One region of the Bradyrhizobium sp. CCBAU 53351 genome, then DNA from elsewhere that is predicted to be linked to it. Evidence: predicted binding sites of a transcription regulator. Region 1 holds the regulator's gene; each other region holds the start of a gene.
What was found. Region 1 encodes LexA, which represses DNA repair genes until DNA is damaged. Its sites were predicted from a motif close to TGTTCNNNNTGTGTTCNG; they were not measured.

Region 1 (8,024 bases):
TCTCGTCCTTCAAGGCGCGCTGTCTCGGCTTCCTGATCATGCCCTGACGAACTTGCACTCCTCCACCACGGAGATCACGCAGGATAGATCATCCCGCGCGCTGCTTTGCCTCGCGCCTGCGGTCGGCTAGAACTCTCGCCGCCCCATTGAACGATGTGCGAGCAGGAGTTTTGCCCGTGGCCCTGATGCCGGTTTCCGACGCCCTTGCCGCGGTGCTGGCAGGTGCAGAGCCGCTGCCTGAACAGATGGTTGCCCTCGACGAGGCCTATCACCGCGTGCTGGCACTTGATGTCGCGGCGCGGCGCACGCAGCCGCCGCAAGCCATGTCGGCGATGGACGGCTATGCGGTGCGCGCGGCCGACGCGGCAGCGATCGATTCCCGGCTGACGGTGATTGGCGAGGTCGCCGCCGGCCGTCCTTTCGCGAGAGCGGTCGGCACCGGCGAAGCCGTGCGGATCTTCACCGGGGGCGTCGTTCCCGACGGTGCGGACGCGGTCGTGATCCAGGAGGACACCGTCGCGGACGGCAACAGCGTCACGATCAAGGAAGCCGCGATCACCGGACGGCACATCCGCCCGGCCGGCGTCGACTTCCGTGAGGGTGACGTCCTCCTCCGCAAGGGCACGCGTCTGACCGAGCGTGACCTCGCGCTCGCTGCCGGAATGAATTACCCGCAGCTCGCCGTCTGCCGCCGTCCCAAGGTCGCGATCCTCGCCACCGGTGACGAACTGGTGATGCCGGGCTCAGCGCCCGGGCACGGCCAGATCGTCTACTCCAACGGCTACGCCCTGCACGCGCTCGCCCGCAGCGAGGGCGCCGAGACCGTCGACCTCGGCGTCGCCGCCGACACGCTGGAGGCCACCACATCAGGCATCCGCCGCGCCCGCGAGAGCGGTGCCGATATCCTGATCACGACCGGCGGCGCGTCGGTCGGCGACCACGACCTGGTCCAGCAGGCACTCAGGGACGAAGGCATCGCGATGGCGTTCTGGAAGATCGCCATGCGGCCGGGCAAGCCGATGATGCATGGCCGGCTGGGCGCCATGCGCGTGATCGGCCTGCCCGGCAATCCCGTGTCGTCCTATGTGTGCGCCTTCCTGTTCATGGTGCCGCTGATTCGCGCCTTGTCGGGCCGCTCGGTGATTCATCATCGTCGCGAACGCGCCGTGCTCGCCTGCGATCTCGGTGCCAACGACCAGCGCGAGGATTACTTGCGCGCGACCCTCGAGCTGCGCGACGACGGCACGCCGGTCGCGCTTCCCGTCAGCCATCAGGATTCCTCTCTGCTTGCGAATCTTGCTGCGGCACAGGTACTTCTCGTGCGCCCACCGTTCGCACCGAAGGCCGAGGCCGGCAGCCCCTGCGAGGTGCTGCGGCTCCCCGTCTGAGTGCACGGCCACACGCATTCCGCGAACCGCGCTTCGTTCACGGTAAATTAAGCAGTTGCGGAACATGTATCGAACATATAGTGTCCGTTCATGATTTGTTTCGAGGATGTAGCGGCTTATCGCTGAACTCATCGTCTCGGAATCGAACGACATCAACCGGGGGACTTTGGTCGAGATGTTAACGCGCAAACAATACGAGCTTCTGCGGTTCATCAGCGAGCGTTTGAAGGAAAGCGGCGTGCCGCCCTCCTTCGACGAGATGAAGGATGCGCTCGACCTGCGCTCGAAGTCGGGCATCCACCGCCTGATCACCGCGCTCGAGGAGCGCGGCTTCATTCGCCGGCTGCCCAACCGCGCCCGCGCCATCGAAGTGATCAAGCTGCCGGAGCTCCAGGCTGCCGCCGGCGCCCGGCGCGGCTTCACGCCAAGCGTCATCGAGGGCAATCTCGGCAAGATCCGCGCGAGCTCCAGCCCGCCCGTGGACGAGGGCGAGCGGCCCGTTGCGGTGCCCGTGATGGGCCGGATCGCGGCCGGCACGCCGATCGAGGCATTGCAGACCCGTAGCCACACCATCAGCGTGCCGCCCGACATGCTCGGCTCGGGCGAGCATTACGCTCTCGAGGTGCGCGGTGATTCCATGGTCGAGGCCGGTATCCTGGACGGCGACATGGCGCTGATCCAGCGCAACGAGAGCGCCGACACCGGCGACATCGTGGTGGCGCTGATCGACGACGAGGAGGCTACGCTCAAGCGCTTCCGCCGCCGCGGCGCGTCGATCGCGCTCGAGCCTGCCAATGCCGCCTATGAGGTGCGTATCCTGCCGCCGAACCGGGTGAAGATTCAGGGCAAGCTGATTGGGCTTTACCGGAAGTACTGAGTCCGGAAGGACTCAGTCCGAAAGTAGTTTTGGCGCCTGCGTGCGCCTTCGGTCGGCGTCGCCGATCTGAGATTGGAGCGGATGAATGTCCGCTCCGGCTGGATGATCATTCTGGTTCTGCACAGATTATCCGGCCCCTCCTCCACGGCCATCTTCGGCGGACCGCAGCAACATCGCGTCACGGCGTTTCGCGTTCGGAAGACCAGATCGTTTGGGCAGCGGTCGGGGCACGGGGCCGTTGCCGCGCCATCGCATTGCCATGTCCGCAACACCCAATTGCGCAGCGCCGCGATCGCGCCGGCAATGCGAAGTGTCGTGACAGGCGCCGGCGTAATGCACCGCAGCCAGCTTTGTTCCTGGCGAATTCGGGAAAGTTAAAGTGATCGCGGGGTGCGGATCCCAGCCGCAGATTTGCCTACAACCAAGCACAACGTTGGTGTTTAAACTCTGACAGAGGCCTGTGCCTCCGAGAGGCGCGGGTCGCTATCTTCACATGAGGAGCACCCGATGTGTGACTATAGCCTGCATGCCGTCGCGACGCGCCCCGCAGAAGTCGGCGAGACCATCGTCACGACAACCTTCCGCGGCACCTCGACGCGCGGCTTCGCCTCCGAAGCCGACCTCTCCGTTGCGATCTGCCTGCTGCCGGGAACGGAGCTCGCCTTCGCAGACAACGTCCGTTACGACAACCGCTGGATCTGGACGCGCACCGTCAACTCCCGCGTCGGCAAGTTCGGCAAGATCGATCCGCACATTCCCGATCGCCATCACGATGCGATCGAATTCCCTGATGGCAAATACGTGCTGGTGACTCAGCTCGTCGAAGGCCAGCGCGCAACCGTGCTGCAATTGCCCGTGACCCAACCGGTCGGCGAGCGCGAGCACAAGCCTGAGATCATCGCCGATAGCCGTTCGCCCGTCACACCGCTGCCGCTGGGCTGACCGAGGCTCAGTCCTCCGCCTGAAGATCGGCCTCCGACGGGGTCGCATCCTTGGCGCGCGGAGCCGCCGCCCTCGGCATGAGGGCTCCTTCGAAATCTCCCTCGCCGGCGGCCGCCGGCGACCAGGGACGGTTCGTGCCCCTCGCCCTCACCGCCTGAACTGCAAATCCGTCGCCACGCCGTGTCAACGCCAGCGCGCCCTGGCGAACGAGCCGCTGCCGATCCACCACCATCGCCGCGCAATCGGGCGGTGCGGGCCGTGACGTCACGACCAGTGCGGCACGGCTGCAATCGTCCGCGAGCGCATCGATGCGCGAGGCCAACGCAACCAGGCGCCCGTCGGCAAGCGGCGTGACGCAGCCGGCCTCGTCGCACGACACCCCCTCGGCCAGCGCGCTGCTGCCGGCATCGCGCGGATCGGCGTCGGCCGCCAGCCACTCCTTCAGCATGAAATTGTCCTTGCCCGTCCTGATCAGGTGCAGGCGCCCGTCCCCGCCCCGCACCGCGACGCTCGCGCCGTCCCCGGCGATCAGGATATCGGGCTGCCGCACCGACAGGCCCCACGCGATGGACGCCAGCAGCACCACGGCACCGCACCAGCGCAAGGGCGTGCGCAACAGGCCCATCACGATGATGCCGAGGCTCGCGGCGATCAGCGGCGCGATCCCGAACGCCGGGATGCGGCCGACCGCGCCCGGCAAGGCCGCCACCCAGCGCGAGACCGCGACCATCCAGTCGATGCCGAGGCCCATCAGCCACCAGAAGACGCCATCGAGCCCGAAGGGCGCGGCCAGCAATCCCAGCAGCCCCGCCGGCATCACCAGCGCCGAGACCACCGGCATCGCACCGAGATTGGCGAGCACGCCATAGGGCGTGACGCGATGGAAGTGGAAGGCGGCATAGGGCGTGGTCGCAAGCCCCGCGATCAGCGAGGCCAGGAACAGCATCGCGATCTCGCGCCCGCCCCACAGCGCGACGCGCGCGGTGGCCGAATGATCGGGTGAGGCCAGCAGGTTCGGCATGCCGATCTGCACCAGCGCCACCAGCCCGAGCGTTGCCGCAAACGACATCTGGAAGCTCGGATGCACCAGCGCCTCCGGCGCGACAGCAAGCACGATCAGCGCCGCCACCGCCAGCGTGCGGAAGGTGATGGCGCGGCGATCGACCATCACCGCGATCAGCACCACCGCCGTCATGAAGAACGACCGTTGGGTTGCGACCTCGGCGCCCGAGAGCAGCAGATAGAACGCAGCCGCGACGAATGCTGCAGCCGCCGACCATTTCTTGATGGCGAAGCCGGCCGTCAGGCCCGGGATCAACGCCAGCAGCGCGCGCACCGCGAAGAAGACGACGCCGGCGACCACCGCCATGTGATAGCCGGAGATCGAGAGAACGTGTCCAAGCCCGGAGATGAACATCGCATCGTTGACAGGGGCGGAAATCGCATCGCGCCGCCCGGTGAGTAGTGCAGTTGCGATCGCGCGGTTGTCGCCCTCGAGCGTTGCGCGGATGCGGGCGTCGATCGCATCGCGCAGGCCCTGCATGAAGGCGGCATAGCGCAGCCGCAGGCCGCCGGCATCAGGCGGGATTGCAGCCGTAATTGCGCCCATCACGAAGCCGGAGGCGCCGATGCCCTGGAAGAACATGTCGCGTGAAAAGTCGTAGCTGCCGGGGCGGACCGGCGTGAGCGGCGGCATCAGCCGCGCCTTCAATTGAACGAAGCTGCCGACCTCGGGCGCGGTGCCCTTGCGCACGGAGAGGCGGACGCGGTCGAGCTTGACGTCGCTGCGCTGCGCCTCCATCGCGGTGACACGCAGCACGAAGCGATCGGTGCGCTCGCGGATGTCGCGCGTCTCGACGAAGCCCGACAGCGACGCCGAATAGAGTGGTTTTGCGAGTACGGTGTGGGCAATGCGCGCGGTCTTCCAGGTCGCCACGGCAAAGCCCGCCGCGACCGCTGCGATCATGATCGCCGGCGCGAACAGCCGGCTCCGCCGCAACAGGGCCGCGCCGAGCAGCAGCGCGATCGCCGTCGCGGCGACAATCCACAGCACCGGCTCATGATCGGCGGCAAAATAGAGCGCGATGCCGCCGCCGAAGGCGACCGGCACCCACGGCAGCAGGCGCCCGGGGCCGGCCTCGGCCCGAGCCCATCCGCGGATTGTTTCGACGATCGCCGGCCAGATGCCGAAGCCCGCCGGAACAATGCCGCCAGCGGGCGAAGCGCGGCCGACCGGCCACGTCCCGGCAACACCTTGGGACCGTATTGGCCGGCCCGGCTCCGCCATGTCCCTGCATCCTACGCGACGCGATGGGCGCCGAGGCTACCGGAACGTGCGGCCGGGCGAATAGCGGTACAAATCAGGAACGGGCGCGGAGGTGCCCTACTTTTCCTCTTCCATGGTCACGGCCACCGATGCCTTGGCCGACAGCCGCACCTTGTTGCCTTCGACATCGGCAACGAGGCCCTTGTCGATGAAATGATGATGGCCCTTGTGGCTGCCCTCACCGCTGTCCTTCTTGGTCAGCTTGATGCGGTTGCCTTCGACCTTGTCGACCGTGCCGATATGAACGCCGTCGGCGCCGATGACTTCCATATGCTCTGCGATGTTCTGCATGGTGAGTTCCTTGTTGAACCCACCCAACGCACAGAAACGACGTTCGTTCTGGCTCTCGGGAATGACGATGCCGTGTACGATGGCCGTCAGATCAACGGCGCCTGCGACGAGGCGTGGTGATTGACGATCTTCCAGTCGCCGTCCTCGCGGATGATGACCCAGCTCATCTTGACGACGAGATCATCCCGCTCGCCGGCGAGGTCGAACGAGATTGTCGCGGCCATGTTGATCAGATCGGGGCCGGCTTGCGCTGCGTTCACATCGGAGAACACGGCGCTTGGCCTCCGCCAGCGCGGCAGGCCGTTGAAATAGTCGGCGACGCCGGCCCTGCCCCGATACAGTTTCGGGTTGGAGCCGAAGAAGAACGCGTTCCTCGAATACAGCGACGAGAGCGCGGCCGCATCGAGGCTGGCGAAGCCGGCGCACCATTTCGCGATGATGGCGGAAACGATGGCGTCGGCTTCACTGCTCATGCCTCAATCCTCATCCTTTCGCGACTTCCTTCGCGAACGTATCGCGCAGACCGATGGTGCGCGAAAACACCGGCTTGCCGGGCGTCGAGTCCTTGTCGCGCACGAAATAGCCCTGGCGCTCGAACTGCATCGGCTCGGTCGCATTGCTCTCTGCCACCGATGCCTCGATCCGCGCGTCGGGCAGGATCTCCAGCGAGTTCGGATTGAGATCGGCCGCGAAGTTCGAAGCGTCCGGGCTCGGATTGGCGAACAGCTGGTTGTAGATGCGGATCTCAGCCGGCACCGACGTTGCCGCGGGCAGCCAGTGCATCGTCGCCTTGACCTTGCGGCCGTCGGGCGCGTTGCCGCCCTTGGTCGCGGGGTCGTAGGTGCAGCGCAGCTCCACCACCTCGCCCTTGTCGTTCTTGATCAGGCCGGTGCACTTGACGAAATAGGCGTAGCGCAGCCGCACCTCGCTGCCCGGGGACAGGCGGAAGAACTTCTTGGGCGGGTTCTCCATGAAGTCGTCCTGCTCGATATAGAGCTCGCGGCCGAACGTGATTTTCCGCGTGCCGGCGCTGGGATCATCGGGGTGATTGATCGCCTCGAGCTCCTCGGTCTGCCCTTCCGGATAGTTCTCGATCACCACTTTCAGTGGCCGCAGCACGCCCATGCGCCGCTGCGACGTGCGGTTCAGCTCCTCGCGGATGCAGAATTCCAGCATGCCGACATCGACGACGCTGTTGGCCTTGGCAACGCCGATGCGCTTGACGAATTCGCGCAGCGCGGCCGGCGGCACGCCGCGGCGGCGCATGCCCGCCATGGTCGGCATGCGCGGATCGTCCCAGCCCGCGACATGGCCGTCGCGGACGAGCTGGGTCAGGACGCGCTTGGACAGCAGCGTGTAGGTCAGGTTCAGCCGGGCAAACTCGTACTGGTGCGGCTTGGACGGCACCGGCAGCTTCTCGATGAACCAGTCGTAGAGCGGCCGGTGGTCCTCGAACTCCAGCGTGCATATCGAGTGCGTGATGCCTTCGATCGCATCCGACTGGCCGTGGGCGTAATCGTAGCTCGGATAGATGTGCCACTTGGTGCCGGTGCGCGGATGGTGCGCGTGCAGGATTCGGTACAGCACGGGATCGCGCAGATTGATGTTGCCCGCGGCCATGTCGATCTTGGCCCGCAGCACGCGCGCGCCGTTAGGGAATTCGCCCGCCTTCATGCGGCGGAACAGGTCGAGATTCTCGTCCACGCTGCGGTCGCGGAACGGCGAGTTCTTGCCTGGCTCGGTCAGAGTGCCGCGAGAGACGCGGATCTCCTCCTGGGTCTGGTCGTCGACATAGGCGAGCCCGTCGCGGATCAGCTGCTCGGCCCATTCGTAAAGGCGGTCGAAATAGTCCGAGGCGAAGAACAGGTTCTTGCCCCAGTCGAACCCGAGCCAGCGCACGTCGGCCTGGATGGAATCGATATATTCCTGCTCTTCCTTGACCGGATTGGTGTCGTCGAAACGCAGATGGCAGCGGCCCGGAAACTCCTGGGCGATGCCGAAGTTGAGTGCGATCGACTTGGCGTGACCGATATGCAGGTAGCCGTTCGGCTCCGGCGGGAACCGGGTCACGATCTCGCTGTACTTACCCTGATCGAGGTCGGCCTGAATGATGTCACGAATGAAATCGCGCCCAACCTCAGCTGCCACCGGTTCTGTCATTACGATAATCCTGTCGGGAAATCAGCGGTCCTTCTGCCAA
Region 2 (8,024 bases), 2.8 Mb from region 1:
TCGCGGGAGAGGCGATCGAGCGCCGCTTCGTAGAGCTGGCGTTCTGAGTAGGACTGCTCCGGCTGCGACTCCGAGCGATAGAGGTCGCGCACGACTTCCGCGATCGCGACGATGTCGCCCGAATTGATCTTTGCTTCGTATTCCTGGGCGCGGCGCGACCACATGGTGCGCTTGACGCGGGCGCGGCCCTTGAGCGTCTCGAGCGCCTTCTTCACCAGCGTCGGATCGGACAGCTTGCGCATGCCGACATTGGCGACCTTGGCGGTCGGCACGCGCAGCGTCATCTTGTCCTTGATGAAGTTGATGACGAACAGTTCGAGCTTCGCCCCGGCGATCTCCTGCTCCTCGATGGCCAGGATCTGGCCGACGCCGTGAGCGGGATAGACCACGAATTCGTTGGCCTTGAAGCCCTGACGCTGGGTCACGACCTTCTTTTCCTCGACCTTCGGGGCAGCAGCGGGCTTCGCGACCGGCTTGGCGGCAACGACCGGAGCCTTGGCAGGAGCAGCAGCAACAGGAGCCTTCGGCGCGGCGGGCTTGGCAGCGGGAGCCTTAGCGGCGGGGGCCTTGGCAGTCACAGGCTTGGCAGCAGGCTTAGCAGCGGTCGCTTTCGCGGCCGGTTTGGCAGTCTTGTTAGGCATTGCGCTTCTTTTGTTCTTCGAGGACTTTGCAGCCGGCGCCTTCGTCGCGGTCCGACCCTTGGATGCGCTACGGCTGGCCGCGGCGACTTTTTTGGCCTCCTTATGGGAAGCCCTCGCTGAAGTACTCTTTTTACGCGTTTTCTGTGACACAGCCTGCGCGCGGAAACTGCCACGCCCCTGTTCGACATTTGGTTTCACGGGAACCCAGAGGGGCCAACGGGGCTGACGGGGTTCGGCTTAATATGCCCAATATAGCACATTTCCCGCAAAAATCAATGATTTAGGGGTCTTCAGGGCTGGATTTCGGCCGCAGCGCCGCTATTAGGGTTAAGTTTGGGCCTGAATTAGTCGCCGGAGCCGGGGTTCGGAGAAAAATATTTCTCGAACTTGCCTTCCATGCCGTCGAATTCCTTGGCGTCGGCAGGTGATTCTTTCTTCTGGGTGATGTTCGGCCAGCTCTTGGCGTACTGGGTGTTCACTTCCAGCCACTTCTCGAGGCCCGGTTCCGTGTCCGGCTTGATGGCGTCGGCGGGGCATTCCGGCTCGCACACGCCGCAATCGATGCACTCGTCGGGGTGGATGACCAGCATGTTGTCACCCTCGTAGAAGCAGTCGACCGGGCAGACCTCGACGCAGTCGGTGTACTTGCACTTGATGCAGTTTTCAGTGACGACGTAAGTCATCCAACGCTCCGAAAAGCTCTTTTAAAAGTCGCGGCTTGCGTAGCGCGGATGGCCCGGCGCCGCAAGGTCGGGAAGGCCCGATCATGACGGCTTTGTGTGTTTGATCGACCAAGAAATGAATACGAAGCGCAATTAATTGCGTGTCCCGAGCTCCTCGTAGAGCACGCGCGCCGAGGCGGCATCGCCGCGGCGTTCGCTGAAGCCGGTGACCTTCAACACCCGTACGGTGCGATCGAGCGCGACGGTGATGACGTCGCCGAGCTTGATCGCGTGACCGGGCGACTTTTCCCGCTCACCGTTGACCCGAACGTGGCCGGTCTCGACGAGCTCAGCGGCCGAGGTGCGCGCCTTGACCACCCGCGCGTGCCACAGCCATTTGTCGAGGCGCTGCCGCTCGGTCGTCGTGGGTTACTCCTTGCGGCCCGACAGCTGCTCTTTCAGCGCAGCGAGTTTTGCGAACGGCGAGTTCGGATCAGCGGGCCGATCGCGCTCGCGCGGGTTCGCGCTGGAAGCGTAGGGACGCAGCGACGGACCGCCCTGGCGGTCGCGGCCCTTGTCGCGGTCGCGGCCACGGTTGTCACGGCCCTTGTCGCGATCGCCGCCGAACTTGCCCTTGTTGTCGCGGTTGCGATCCTTGTTGTCGCGACCCTTGTTGTCGCGATCCTTGCCCTCGAAACGGCGGCCCTTGTCGTCGCGCCCCTCGGGACGCGGCGCGCCTTCGCCGCCACCTTCGCGCGGCTTGCGGAAGTCTCTCCCGCCATCCCTGCGAGGGCCGCGATGGCGTTCGTTGCGCTTCTCGCCGTCGGCGGCTTGCGCGGCCCCGCCCTCCGCGGGCGCGGCGCCTGCTTCGGCGCCCGCCTGCGGGCGCTGATGGTGATGACGCTGGTGGCGGTGGCGCTCGTGGCGCGGCTTGCGGTCCTCGTGACGGCCACCGGGACGCCAGACCTCGACCAGCTCGGGCTCGGCCGGCGTAGCCACGGCTTCAGGCGCGGCAGCGTCGGGCATTGCCGCGGCTTCCGTCGCGGCGGCTTCGGCGGGAGCAGCCTCGAGAGCGTTGAATTCGGCTTGCGCAGCAGGCTCTTCGGCCGGCGGCGCGATGCCGGGGGCGTCTTCGGGCGTGACGGGCGCCGAGGCTTCCAGCGCAGGCTCGGCATCGTGAGCCTGCTCGTCCTGCGGCTCCATGCCGGGTGCATCTTCGACGGTGACCGGCTCAGCGGCTGCCTCTGCGGCCGGCGTCTCCGGCAGGCCGGCAACGGCCTCAGCCGCGGTCTCGCTCGAGGTCTCGGCGCTGCCTTCAACCGGCGGGGTCTCCGCTGCGACCGTTTCAGTCGGGGCCTGCTCAGTCGCGACGGGCTTTTGCGGCAGCGGCGGACGCTTCTCCATGCGATAGCCGAGGGCACGCAGCACCGAGGCGAAATCCTCGCCTGCAGATCCCGTGAGCGAGGTCATCGCCTGCGTGACCACGAAGCTGCGGCCGTCGAAGGCGCCGGCCGGCTTCTCGCCGGAGGCGTTCTCGCGCCAGGCCAGCGCCGGGCGGATCAGATCGGCAAGGCGCTCCAGGATGTCGACGCGCACGGCGCGCTCGCCCGCCTGCTTGTAGCCGAGCACGCGATAGGCATCGCGCGGCAACGCCTTGTCGACCGGGAACGAGGTGCGGCCCGAGGAGGCCAGATGCTGCGCGCCCGACAGCGAGGACAGATCGACATTGTCCTGCTTCAAGGCCCAGAGCAGCGCGGCGAGCGCGCGCGCGGCGGGCTTGAGCAGGCCGGGGAAATAGATGTGATAGGCGCCGAAGCGGACGCCGTACTTCCGCAGCACGGCACGCGAGGGCTGGTCGAGATCCTTCAGCTCGTTGGCGATCTTCGGGCGCTCGAGCACGCCGAGCGCCTCGACGAGCTGATAGGCGATGCCGCGGGCAATGCCGGTGACGTCCTCGGCCTTGGAGAGCTCGAACATCGGCCCGAGCAGTTTTTCGATATGGGTCTTGAGCCAGAGCTCGAGCCGCGCCTGCACCTTCTCCCGGGGGCCGCCGGTGAGGCGCTCGTCGGAGATGATGCGGATGCGCGGATGCAGCGCGTCCTCTGCGGCAGACAGCCGCGCCACGGCATCGCCGGTCCAGCGGATGATGCCTTCCGAGGTCAGCACGAACTGATCGTCCGGCGCATTGCCCAATCGTTCGGCGCGCGTGTTGATCTCGCCGGCGAGCACCGCTTGCGCTGCAGCCTGCAAGGCTTTCGCATCGGAGCCCGCTTCCGCCGCATCCGGTGCAAAGGTGAAGCCGTCGAGGCGGCCGATGACATGGCCTTCGACGATGACTTCGCCGGTCTTGCCGATTTCAGTATTCAAGCTCGTGTTCTCCCGCAGGCGGCGCATCAATACACTGGTCCGGCGATCAACGAAACGCTCAGTCAAGCGTTCATGGAGCGCATCCGATAATTTATTTTCGACGTCCCGCGTAATTCCCTGCCACCGATCGGGGTCTCTCAGCCAATCCGGGCGGTTGGCCACGAAGGTCCAGGTGCGGATCTGCGCGATCCGGGCCGACAGCGTGTCGATGTCGCCATCGATGCGGTCGGCCTGGGTGACCTGGGCTTCGTACCAGGAATCGGGGATGCATCCCTTCTGCATCAGGAAGCCGTAGAGCGTCGTCACCAGTTCGGCATGGGCCGCTGGCGACAGTTTCCGGTAATCGGGGACCTGGCAGGCCTCCCACAGCCGTTCCACCGCCGCCTTGCCATGCGCGATATCGCGCACCTCGGCGTCGCGGGCGGTATGGTCGAGCACGCGCATGTCCTCGGCGATGGGCGCGCGCGTCAGCGCCTCGTGGCCGGGGGCGAGGTTCAGCGAGACCTGCAGCGCACCGAGCGAGGCAAAATCCAGCTTGGAGTTGCGCCATTGCAGCATCTTCACGGGATCGAAAGTGTGGTTCTGCAGCGCGTTGACGAGCTCGGGCTCGAACGGCGCGCAGCGACCGGTGGTGCCGAAGGTGCCGTTGCGGGTGGCCCTGCCCGCGCGTCCCGCGATCTGCGCGAATTCGGACGGCGTCAGGCGGCGGAACTGATAGCCGTCGAACTTGCGGTCGGAGGCAAAGGCGACGTGATCGACGTCGAGATTGAGGCCCATGCCGACGGCGTCGGTGGCGACGAGATAATCGACGTCGCCGTTCTGGAACATCTCGACCTGCGCATTGCGCGTGCGCGGGCTCAGCGAGCCCAATACGACAGCAGCGCCGCCGTGCTGGCGGCGGATCAGCTCGGCGATGGCATAGACTTCATCGGCCGAGAACGCGACGATGGCGGTGCGGCGCGGCTGGCGCGTGATCTTGCGGTCACCGGCAAATTCCAGCTGCGACAGGCGCGGCCGCGTGATCATGGAGACGCCCGGCAACAGGCGCTCGATGATCGGGCGCATCGTCGCCGCACCCAGCAGCAGCGTCTCGTCGCGGCCGCGGCGGTTGAGGATGCGATCGGTGAAGACGTGGCCGCGTTCGAGATCGCTGGCGATCTGCACCTCGTCGACGGCGAGGAAGGAGAGGTCGAGGTCGCGCGGCATCGCCTCGACGGTCGAGACCCAATAGCGCGGGCTCTTCGGCTTGATCTTCTCCTCGCCCGTGACGAGCGCGACGGCCTCGCTGCCGACCCTTGCGGCGATCTTGTTGTAGACCTCGCGCGCGAGCAGGCGCAGCGGCAGGCCGATCATCCCGGACGGATGCGCGAGCATCCGCTCGATGGCGAGATGGGTCTTGCCGGTATTGGTCGGCCCGAGCACCGCGGTGACGCCGGCGCCAGGTACACGATCGGACGCGGCGCTATGGGACGCGAAGGGGGAGGAGGAAAAGGGCATCTGAGGGATTAGGTAGTGGCGATTTGGGCGAATGTCAGTGCTGGATTGGGGCGGTCGGGTGCATGGGGCTATCCGCACCCGTCGCTGTCATGCCCCCGGCCCTGGTGCGCCATTGCGCACTGGCCGGGCAACGACACCGCGTGCGTGGGAGCTGCTCCCCAAACCTCCCGCAACTGTCTCACTTTGCGACGCTTTTCCTGCCCGTCTTAAGCTTCGGAACGACTCTAGAACGAATCGCGGCCGAATCGCTGACTCCAGATTGAGTCCCGTTCCGTTCACGCAACATGTCGCGGGAGTCTTATCGGCCGCAACTAGATGGAGTTTTAGGCCGCCGCACAAGCGGCGTTTGGAGGGCGGAAAGCCTTAAGTTGGGGACGGCGCGGAGTCGAATCAGAATCGGGGAGGAGTCAAATGGATTCCCGGACCGCACCCCTCCCAACTCATTTTCGCGAAAACAACCCCATGCACAGTAGAAGGGCCATTGAAATTGCTGGAACTTTTATGAGCCAAAAATTCCGCTCGTCATTCCGGGGTTCGCGCCAAGGGGCGCGCCCCGGAATGACGGCGGAGGGAGGACGCGCTGCGAGCCGACCCTCCCCCTCCAGGGGAGGGTAAACGCGACCGCCGCTGCGGCGGCGCGCCCTACTGCGTCTTGGCCACGCGCGGCGGCTGGGCTGTGGTGATGAAGCTGGTCGCTTCCAGCATGGCGGGCCCGAGCGGCGTCGGCACTTTCAGCCAGAACGGGACCAGGATGCGGGTGCCTGCCACAGGCGCGAAGGCGATCTCGATGTTGCGCTGGGCGGCGAGGTATTTGATCACGGGGCGGTCGGGGATGTAGCCCGCGACCGGCACGAAATACAGCGAGCAGACCACGACCGGGCCGTGATAGCCCTTCTCCGCCTTCACGGTCTCCATGCGCTTGAAATCGAGCTTGAGGTCGTAGCGCATGCGGCCGTCGAACACGGGGGCCGAGTTGTGGCAGGCCTCCGGCGAGACGGGGTCGCCCGTGCCGGGCACCCGCAGCAGGGAGGCCGTCATGGGGTCCCAGACGCCGCGGCGATGGGCGTCGGTGACGACGATGCGGTCGGGATCGACCGGCGGCTCGGGCAGGATCGCAAAATCCTTCACATTGCCCTTGTCGAGCGTGATGCGGATCTCTTCGGTCTTCTTCGAGGTGGTGGTGGAGGCCTGGTAGCCGGTCGCAACCAGCGCGCCATTGACGACGCGGCCCTGGCTGGCGCCGGTGCCGGAGCCGCCGGTGAAGGATTTCAGCAGGCCCGAGGTGCCGCCGGCGGCGGCCGCCGCGAACACGTCGTCCTGGATATCGATGTTCCAGCCGCCCTTGCCGACCGGGATGCCCGCCAGCGAGGCCTCATATTGCGCCTCGAGCTTACCCTGCGCCGCCGCGGGCATCGCGCCCCACAGCACCGCGAGCCCGCAAACCGCCGCCAGCCAGCCGGTCAGGCGCGGCCGGGCGAAGCGCGATTTGGGCGCAGAAAAGGGCATGATCAGCACAATACAATCCATGGGAGCACGCGACGGCTGTTACTTAAGCCAAAAACCGCGGCAAACAATGTGTCCGGGTGTGTCGGGCCGGGAACTCCACTGGACTCTTCGGCGGCGATTACGCCCTTTATGTGATGGTAAGGTGCGACAAACATTGCCGTTTTGGTGATCGGGGGGCGCCCGCTGGGGGGCGAGAACCTCTCCCCACCCTCCGCTGTCATGCCCCGGCTCGACCGGGGCATCCAGTACGCCGCAGCCCCTCTGGCCAGCCGCGCCGCCTCGGCGTACTGGATCGCCCGCCCCCCGTGCGCAATTGCGCACTAGGGCGGGCGATGACACCTGTTGTGGGGCATGAATCCCCGCCCAAAACCTTGACTGTCCGCCCCTTCCCCCCTATACGTCCGCCGCTCCCTGCAAGGACAAGAGAATTAGCCCCCGTGGCGCCCAGAATGGCGGCCGCATTCGTGAGGGGTTCGAACTTAAGGATTTCTACCATGTCTCGCCGCTGCGAACTGACGGCCAAGGGCCCCCTCGTCGGCCACAAGGTCAGCCACTCCAACATCAAGACCAAGCGCCGCTTCCTGCCGAACCTCGTCAACGTGACGTTCATCTCGGAAGCCCTGGAGCGCAACGTGCGCCTGCGCGTCTCCACCAACGCGGTGAAGAGCGTCGACCACAATGGCGGCTTGGACGCCTTCCTGCTCAAGGCCAAGGCCGACGTCCTGTCGCCGCGCGCCCTCGAGCTGAAGCGCGCCATCCAGAAGAAGGTCGGCCCGACCACAGCGCCGGCGAAGAAGGCGAGCTAAAGAGTTTTACCGTTAGGGCGGGGGCTAGGTTGCGTCGCGTGGCGTAGGCTTAGCCAGTAGCGTTCTGCGTTTGCGGCCGGATCGGAAGATCCGGCCGTTTTGTTTTGCAGTTCCGGCCAATCGCAGGGAAAGCGCGCTGCCTCTGAAAATCAACGCTCAATATCCAACGAAAACATCTTCACGAGATCGTCCCACTCGCGGCGCGACAGTCCAGACTCTGGAAAGGAGACCTTCCCCCCTCTGGCTAGCTCGCCAATTATCCGGATGGCGGATCGAGAAAGGCGACCTCCATGCATCTGATATTCTACAAATGCACTATACGCAGCAGGCACCCATTTCTCGACAATTTTCAAAATCTCCTCTGCGTACTTTCGCACTTCGAGCTGTGCATGCTCGTCCGCCCGCAGTCGAAGAAAATGGAAGAGATTGTGCAGATCGATCTTCCAATACCACTCGGTGTAGGTCGACAAAGGCAATCCAATTCTGGCAAGCTCCCTTGATATTCCTTCGCTAGAATCAGACTGACCGAGCAGAGATTCGTACGT
Region 3 (8,024 bases), 1.5 Mb from region 1:
CGAGGCGGTGACGCTGGTCGAATCCAATCCGGAAATCGCCATCGTGCTGATGGACATCATGATGCCGCAGATGGATGGCTATCAGACCATCGGCGTCATTCGCGAAAACCCGGCCTTCGCCCGTCTTCCGATCATCGCGCTGACCGCCAAGGCGATGAAGGGTGACCGCGAGAAGTGCCTGGAGGCCGGCGCGTCCGACTATCTCGCCAAACCCGTCAACACCGATCAATTGCTGCTTGCGATCCGCATGTGGCTGCACCGCTGAGTTGGACCCGAGAATGGACCACGAAAAGGTCAACATCCTCCTCGTCGACGACCAGCCGGCCAAGCTGCTCGCCTATGAGGTGATCTTGAAGGATCTCGGCGAGAACCTCGTGATCGCCTCGTCGGGGCGCGAGGCGCTGGAGGTGCTGCTCAAGACCGAGATCGCGGTGATCCTGGTCGACGTCTGCATGCCCGAGCTCGACGGCTTCGAGCTCGCCGCGATGATCCGCGAGCATCCGCGCTTCCAGAAGACCGCGATGATCTTCATCTCCGCCATCCAGGTCAGCGACATCGACCGGCTGCGCGGCTACGAGATGGGCGCGGTCGACTACGTGCCGGTCCCGGTCGTGCCGGAAGTCCTGCGCGCCAAGATCAAGGTGTTCGCCGAACTCTACCGCAAGACCCGCGAGCTCGAACGGCTGAACCAGGAGCTGGAGGATCGCGTCCGCGCGCGCACGGCGGAGCTGGAGAACTCCACGGCGAAGCTGCGCGAGAGCGAGCAGCGGCGCAGCATGGCGATCGCCGCCGGCAAGATGGGATCCTGGGATTGGGACTGGATCAGCGGCGACTGGATGTGGGACGAAGGGCAATATCGCATCTTCGGCGTCAGCCCCGAGAGCTTCGAGGTCAACCCGGCCAACGTTCAGGCGCTGTTGCATCCCGATGACGTCGACCAGTTGCGCAAGGCGATCGCCGAGTTCAACAGGGGCACGCGGGCCTACGAGACCGAATTCCGGATCATGCGGCCCGACGGAGAAGTGCGCTGGTGCGTCGGCACGGCGGCAGCGACGGTGGACGATAGCGGTCGCGTCGTGCGCGTGAGTGGCGTCACCGTGGACATCACCGAACGCAAGCGTGCCGAGGAACGGCAGAATCTGCTGGCGCGGGAGGTCGATCATCGCGCCAAGAACGCGCTGGCGCTGGCGCAGTCGATCGTGCGCCTTACCCGGGCCGACGAGGTCAAGGCCTATGTCAACGCAGTCGAGGGACGCATCAACGCGCTGGCGCGCGTGCACACCATCCTGTCGCTGTCGAGCTGGCAGGGTGCCGAGCTCTCCAGGCTGATCGACGAGGAGCTGGCGCCCTATTCGCTCGGCGGCCAGATCATCCTGGCAGGTCCGGAGGTCCAGTTACTGCCGGCAACGGCCCAGACGCTGGCGCTCGCCCTCCATGAGCTCTTCACCAACTCGGCCAAGTACGGCGCCCTCTCGACCAGGTCGGGACGGCTCACGATCGGCTGGCAGGTCGAGGACCAATTGCTTACGCTGAACTGGGAGGAATCCGGCGGCCCGCTCGTCATGACTCCGAAATCGCGCGGCTTCGGCACGCGGAGCCTGCTGGCGAGCGTGGAGTCCCAGCTTGGTGGACAGGCCAAGTTCGATTGGCGAGCCGAAGGCCTGTTGTGCCGGCTCGAAGTGCCGTTGACACGCAAGACGGCGGCGGCGCCCGCATCCGGCGAGTTCGAGGACGCCGGCTCCGCCGAATTGCAGCGCGCATCCGGTTAGAGCGTTTTCCAGCGAAATCGCGACCGGCTCGCGTCGAGAGCCGGCGAGAACCGAGAGCTTCCGCTCCGATCCAGGCGGAGCGGAAAAGCATCAACCGGACGCCACGCTCATCATGCGTCGCATCGTCCGCGGTTCGCGCGCAACCCGCCCCTCGAGCCAGGCTTCCGTCTGGGCGAGATCGCGTAGCGCCCTGGCATAGCGGCGAGCCGCGCTTCGCTCCGCCCCGCGCGGCAGCTTGCGCGCCTTGCGCAGAATGTCCGCGGCCGCGTTGCGATAGGCCAGCGAGCGGTAAAGAAAGACTACCTTACCCATGTCGATGTTCCCGTTTTGCTGGTGCTCATCCTCGCAAGCCCGGCATGAACGTCGGATGAAGCCGTTGATGACAATTCCTTCATTCAAATGGAACCAGCGAATTATCGCCCGCGTTGCATGCCAAATTGGGATGCTGTTCCCATGCGCGCAAAAAAGTCGTCGGACTTGATCTCTGCGACCGGCCTCATCAGGCTGATGACGCATACCTTGATGGGCGCAGCCCTCGGCCTCGCCTTCAGTCTCGCGCTGATCCTCTGCAATCCGGCCGTCGCCGGCCTGCTCAGTCACGGCGGAAACCAAGCCGCGATCATCTTCGCTCTCACATTGGTGACGACTTTCGCCATCGGCGCGACACTTACCGGCGTCGTGTTCATCCTCGCCGAGGACAAGCAATCTTGAAGCGTGCGCTAAGCGCCCGAAGGCTTTGCGGGGAACTCCTGCGCTCAACGGCGGTTGGCTGCCTGCGTCAATTTAACCCAGGGAGTTCCCTCGCATGACAACGACCAAGCTCGTTCTCACCGCAATGCTGGCGACCGGTCTCGCCGCCGCGCCGCTCGCAGCACAGGCCAAGTCGCACAAGGCGAAACATGGATCGTCGATGTCGTCGTCGCAGACCACCGGCGCCAACACCAAGGCGTCCAAGGGCGCCGATCCCTCCGGCCAGGGCGGTTCGGGCCCCGGCTCCGACCAGGGCGGCACCATGACGAACAAGACCAGCAAGGGCATGACCAACACCAAGTGAGCCCAGGCCGGCACGACATCAAAAGCCCCGCGGCGACGCGGGGCCTTTTTCTTGGTCTCAGTCTGCAATCAAACACCAAATGGTCAGGCGTCAGCTCATGGCGGCCGGCGCGTTCCGAGATTGAGCCCGCGCCCCTCAGCATTCGTCTTCACGAGATGATCGAGCTGCGCCCGTTTGCGTCCGATCAGAAGTTGGGCCGCAGCATCATCAAGACCCGCGCGCTGCAACTGCCGGATGGCAGAGCCCAGTTCGAGAATCTCGGCGCGCAACCTCAAGATCCGGTAACTGTCCGGGTCCTCATCCACGGCGCCCCCCTCAAAGATTTCATCGCCCTCTGCTCGCGCGCTGGGGAATACCGGCTGTCTTCACGAGACGAAGGCGCACGCGGTCTCGGACGTCAGGCAGGACATCGGGACCGCCGGCGGCATTCCATTTCCCGATCAGCAAATTGACCTTTCGGCGCAGATCCATCTGCGCCAGGGCCTGTTCGGTGCAATCGCGATCGCCGTTGACGGAAGCGCGCACGGACGCCTCGACGTCGGCCATCTCCAGCCTCAAGGCACTGATTTTACGTCGAATTTCATTAATTCTGTTGTCCATGGCTTGTTAGAACAAAATAAGAACATATAGTCAAGCCACGAATTCAGGACGGAGATGCCAGATGCAGGTTCAAGGTAAATACGACGCCAGGATCTTTCTTGCCCAGCAGATGACGCGGGCGCAATCGCTGCGGCTGAAACGGCTGAGCGAAGAGGCCTATCAGCCCGCACAATATGCGCGCGACCTGTCCTCCACCGAGGCCGCACGGCGCATCCAGGTGCTGGAAGCGGAGATCGAGCTGGCGAATTCCTTCTAGGCTTTCGCCTGGAAGGTTGCGCGCTCTTCGGAACCATGCCCGTGTCGAACGGTTCTTCCGGCCAAGGGAGAACATGCATGGCACGCAAGGCAAAGAAGCGCCGCTACTCACGCAGCTCCGGCAGCGATGTCGAAAGCGAGATGCGCCGCTACAAGAAGGGCACGGCCAAGAGCGGCCGCAAAGGCCGTGGCGGACGCGTGAAGAGTCGCAAGCAGGCGATCGCGATCGGGCTGTCGAAGGCGCGCAAGAAGGGCAAGAAGGTCCCGAAGAAGGCCAGCAAGAAGACGTCCAAGAAGAAGACGACCAGGAAGCGGACGACGAAGAAGACAGCCAGGAAATCGTCGAAGCGCAAATCCAGCACGCGTTGATGCTGACCTGTCTCAGATCATGCTGCCCGGCATGAAGCAGCGGATCGAGACTCCGAAAGCCGTCTTCACCGGCCACACCATGGTGCGGCCGGCGCGGTTCGGCTCGGTGATGACGGCTTCATCGGGCACCTCGACCCACTCCCCGTCGAGCCGCACGCGATAGTGCCCGTTGTGCGACTCCCAGTCGGGATCGGCGACGGCAAAACCGTCGGCGTCCGAGCAGCACGGACCGAGGTGGCTGCGCAGGCTGTCGAACCACGGCTTGAGGGGCGAGTCCGCGTAGCGGCCGTCATCGCGACCAAGCGCGTTTCCACCCCAGAGCACGAACGGCGCCGCAAGCAGCGCCCCCCTCAGCGAGAGCTTCAATCGATCCATGTCGGCACCGATCAAGTGCGAACCACCGGCCAGTTCCACAAGACGGCGGCGGGTTCGAAGTTCCACGCTTGCAACTCTCGACTGCCTCGTTGCCGCCGAGCATATCCACGACTCGGAACTGTGATGACCGAACGCGGCTTTTTCGTATGAACCGGGTCACCATCGCTGCCGTTAACGAGAATGTTATCCGCGCTTGCCGTACATCCTGGCGGGCAAAGGAAAGGGCGGCCCGAGGGCCGCCCTTTGGCTTGTTGGGAAGATACGGGTCGCCTCAGGCGAGCGGCACCGCGACGAACCTCGTCGCCTCGGCGCTCCTGACCTGCAACAGCACGCTGCGCTTGCCGGATGATTTGGCCTGCGCCAGCTCCGAGCGGACGTCGCCGACATTGGCGACGGCCTTGCCGCCGACATTGAGGATGACGTCGCCGGTCTGGATGCCGCGCTGCGCCGCCGGTCCTTGCGGATCGACTTCGGTGACGACAACGCCCTTCTGGCCGGCACCCTGGACGTCACCGGCCGGAGCCAGACCGAGCCCGAGACGGGGCGTGCCGGCGCTCGGCTGCTCTACGCCCCCGTCGGCGCCGCCATTTGCCTTGGCCTGCCGCTCGTTCGGCAACTCGCCGAGAGCGAGCGTCAGTGTCTTGGTCCCGCCGTTGCGGAAGACGTCGAGCTTCACCGAACTGCCCGGCGCAATCGTGGCGATGGTGCGGGCGAGGTCGCGGGAGTCCTTGATCGCGGTGCCGTTGACGGCGGTGATGACGTCACCCGCCGCGATGCCGGCCTTCGCCGCCGGGCTGCCATCCTGCGGCGTGTCGACGATGGCGCCGCGCGCTTCCTTCAGCCCGAGGCTGTCGGCGATCTCCGACGTCACCGGCTGGACCTGCACGCCGAGCCAACCGCGGGTCACCGCGCCCTTGTCCTTCAACTGCGCAACGACGAGCTTGGCGGTCGATGCCGGAATGTCGAAACCGATGCCGACCGAGCCGCCGGAGGGCGAGAAGATCGCGGTGTTCACGCCGATCACGTTGCCGCTCATGTCGAAGGCCGGGCCGCCGGAATTGCCCTTGTTGATGGGCGCGTCGATCTGGATGAAGTCGTCATAGGGACCGTTGCCGATGTCGCGGCCGCTGGCCGAGACGATGCCGGCGGTCACCGTGCCGCCGAGACCGAAGGGATTGCCGACCGCGACCACCCAGTCGCCGATGCGCGGCTTCTGGTCGGAGAATCTGACGAACGGAAAGTCCGTCTTGCCGTCCACCTTGATCAGCGCGAGATCGGTCTTCGGATCGGTGCCGACGACCTTCGCGGTGTAGCTCGTGCCGTCGTCCAACGTCACCTGCACCGAGGTGGCGTGGTCGACGACGTGGTTGTTGGTCACGGCATAGCCGTCGGCGGAAATGAAGAAGCCGGAGCCTTCGCCTGTCATCGTCTGATGGCGCTGGCGCGGCATGCCGTTCGGGCCGCCGGGGAAACGGAAGCCGAACTGCCGCGAAAACTGGTCGAACGGCGAGCCCTCGTCGGAGTCCATCCGGTTCTGTTGCAGCATCGCGCTCTTGTCGCTGTCCTGGTCGATCCTGACCCGCACCGAGATGACGGCCGGCTTGACCCTGCTGACGAGATCACCGAAGCCCGGCGGCGTCGCGGCGGATTCCGCAGCCTCCGCCGGCGCAATGAAGGAGCTCGGGCCGAATTTTGAAGAGCCGGGAGAGGCCGCCAGCACGGCCACGCCGAGCGCGGCCACGGTGCCGAGCAGCGCGAGCCGGCGCGGCTTCAGGATCTTGCGGGACGTCGGGGTGCCGGAATTGACGCGATCGTTCATGTCGAAATGTCCATGTTGGAAGCTGTCGCCTTGCATCCAACATGGACATCGTCACCTTACGACGTCCCGTCCGTCCGATTAAATCTTGGCAAAGAACATGCGAGCGGACACCAGTCGGAAGATCGTTTCCGCACATTTGATGCAGCTCAACGCAAGTCCTTCGGGCAGTGAAAAACTGCGGCCACCGGATGATGTTCATCGGAGGCGCCCCATGTACAAAGATATTCTCGTTCACATCCCCACCGAACGCCCCATGCGCTCCGCGATCGATGGCTCGATTTCGCTGGCAGCGCAGTTCAACGCCCATCTCGACGCGGTCGCGGTCGGCTATGTCGCAACCAGTGCAGCCTATGTGATGGAAGGCGGCGCTGCGGTTGCCGCCGTGTTCGAGCTGGAACGCGAGCGCGCCGTGGAGCGGGCCGAGGCGGCCCTCTCGGTGTTCGAGATCGAAGCGGCGAACGCCGGCATCTCCTACGCCTGCCGTCCGCTCGGCGCGATCCCGGTGGATGCAGCCGGCTCGCTCGGCGAGATGGCGCGGCTGCACGACCTCAGCGTCGTGCTTCAGCCCGAGCCTGCGCACGGCTCGTTCGACAACGACGTACCCGGCGAGATCCTGTTCCAATCCGGCGGCCCGGTGTTGTTCCTGCCCTACACCTTCCATGGCGCATTCAAGGCAGGCCGGATCGGCATCTGCTGGGACGGCAGCCGCGTCGCGGCCCGTGCCGTGCACGACGCAGCGCCATTCCTGGCGCGCGCCGAGGAGATCGTGATCATCACCATCAACGAAGCCAAAGCGGTCTCGGACGAAGCGTCAGCGAACAATCTGGCAAGACATCTCGGCCGGCGTGGACTGTCGACGCGCACGGTCGGCCTGTCGGCGACGCGCGCCGACATCCAGCCGACCATCCTGTCGCTGGCGGCCGACAAGGGGCTCGATCTCCTGGTGATGGGCGGCTACGGCCATTCGCGCTTGCAGGAACGCGTTCTCGGCGGCGTCACCCGTGCTATGCTGGAAGCCATGACGGTCCCGACGCTGATGTCGCATTGAGACCAACAGGCACCGTCACGCCGCGACCGGAGTTTCCCAGGCCTCGGGCGCTGCGGCGCCCTCGTCGTGCTTCGCGTTGCAGGCGTCGAAATGCGCCTTGAGCTCGACCTCGGCGAGATACTCGAAATGTTCGGCCTGGCCGAGGAGTTCCCAGTTCTGAAGCGGCCGGTAAGCCGCCTGCTGACGACAGAGGGACGCCAGCGCCCGGTAGCGACGTACGTTCTCCATGAGACCCTCCCTCGCATTCGCAGAGCTTATTGCCCCTATTTACGTCAGGCCGATGGCGGTAGTGCAAAAGATTTGCTGCGCCCCCCGCGGCGCTTGGCCTCGGCTCGCTATTAGGAAATATATGTCCGGGTCAAAGTTCCAAATGGTGTCGGACTGACGCCCGGAACCGCGCCGCTGGACTTGGGCTAGGCGTAGAGCCGGCGCTCCACGGTCACGCCGATCAGGTCGAGGTAGCGTTCGATCAGGTCAGGCCGGCCGACCAGATAGCCCTGCATCTCCTCGCAGGCCTCGCGCGCCAGGAAGGCCCGCTGCGCTTCCGTCTCCACCCCTTCGGCGATGACCGGGATGTTCAGGGCGTGCGCGAGGCTCAGGACCGCACGGACGATCTCGGCCGATTGCGGCGACGCCTCCAGGTTGGAGATGAAACCGCGGTCGATCTTGATCTTGTCGAACGGGAAGGACTGGAGATAGGACAGCGAGGAATAGCCGGTGCCGAAATCGTCCATC

Region 2: the regulator LexA is predicted to act here: its motif matches at 5,382-5,399, upstream of XH83_RS03185 (helicase-related protein).
Region 3: the regulator LexA is predicted to act here: its motif matches at 3,431-3,448, upstream of XH83_RS09275 (DUF3072 domain-containing protein).

Annotation. Positions count from the first base shown of each region.
Region 1 covers NZ_CP030059.1:3,455,089-3,463,112, reverse strand. The annotation lists gene glp (gephyrin-like molybdotransferase Glp) at 177-1,388, shown strand; gene lexA (transcriptional repressor LexA) at 1,564-2,265, shown strand; gene XH83_RS16175 (hypothetical protein) at 2,773-3,207, shown strand; gene XH83_RS16170 (ComEC/Rec2 family competence protein) at 3,215-5,494, opposite strand; gene XH83_RS16165 (DUF2171 domain-containing protein) at 5,591-5,824, opposite strand; gene XH83_RS16160 (nuclear transport factor 2 family protein) at 5,911-6,297, opposite strand; gene XH83_RS16155 (glutamine--tRNA ligase/YqeY domain fusion protein) at 6,308-7,984, opposite strand.
Region 2 covers NZ_CP030059.1:667,111-675,134, reverse strand. The annotation lists gene XH83_RS03200 (CarD family transcriptional regulator) at 1-641, opposite strand, end outside; gene fdxA (ferredoxin FdxA) at 986-1,324, opposite strand; gene XH83_RS03190 (S4 domain-containing protein) at 1,457-1,681, opposite strand; gene XH83_RS03185 (helicase-related protein) at 1,733-5,167, opposite strand; gene XH83_RS03180 (DUF3108 domain-containing protein) at 5,810-6,673, opposite strand; gene rpmB (50S ribosomal protein L28) at 7,168-7,479, shown strand; gene thyX (FAD-dependent thymidylate synthase) at 7,629-8,024, opposite strand, start outside.
Region 3 covers NZ_CP030059.1:1,960,983-1,969,006, reverse strand. The annotation lists gene XH83_RS09310 (HAMP domain-containing protein) at 1-265, shown strand, start outside; gene XH83_RS09305 (HWE histidine kinase domain-containing protein) at 279-1,769, shown strand; gene XH83_RS09300 (hypothetical protein) at 1,860-2,081, opposite strand; gene XH83_RS09295 (hypothetical protein) at 2,223-2,480, shown strand; gene XH83_RS09290 (hypothetical protein) at 2,575-2,823, shown strand; gene XH83_RS09285 (hypothetical protein) at 2,919-3,128, opposite strand; gene XH83_RS09280 (hypothetical protein) at 3,148-3,369, opposite strand; gene XH83_RS09275 (DUF3072 domain-containing protein) at 3,485-3,679, shown strand; gene XH83_RS09270 (DUF6496 domain-containing protein) at 3,757-4,047, shown strand; gene XH83_RS09265 (hypothetical protein) at 4,060-4,422, opposite strand; gene XH83_RS09260 (Do family serine endopeptidase) at 4,694-6,241, opposite strand; gene XH83_RS09255 (universal stress protein) at 6,453-7,289, shown strand; gene XH83_RS09250 (hypothetical protein) at 7,305-7,517, opposite strand; gene XH83_RS09245 (bifunctional diguanylate cyclase/phosphodiesterase) at 7,703-8,024, opposite strand, start outside.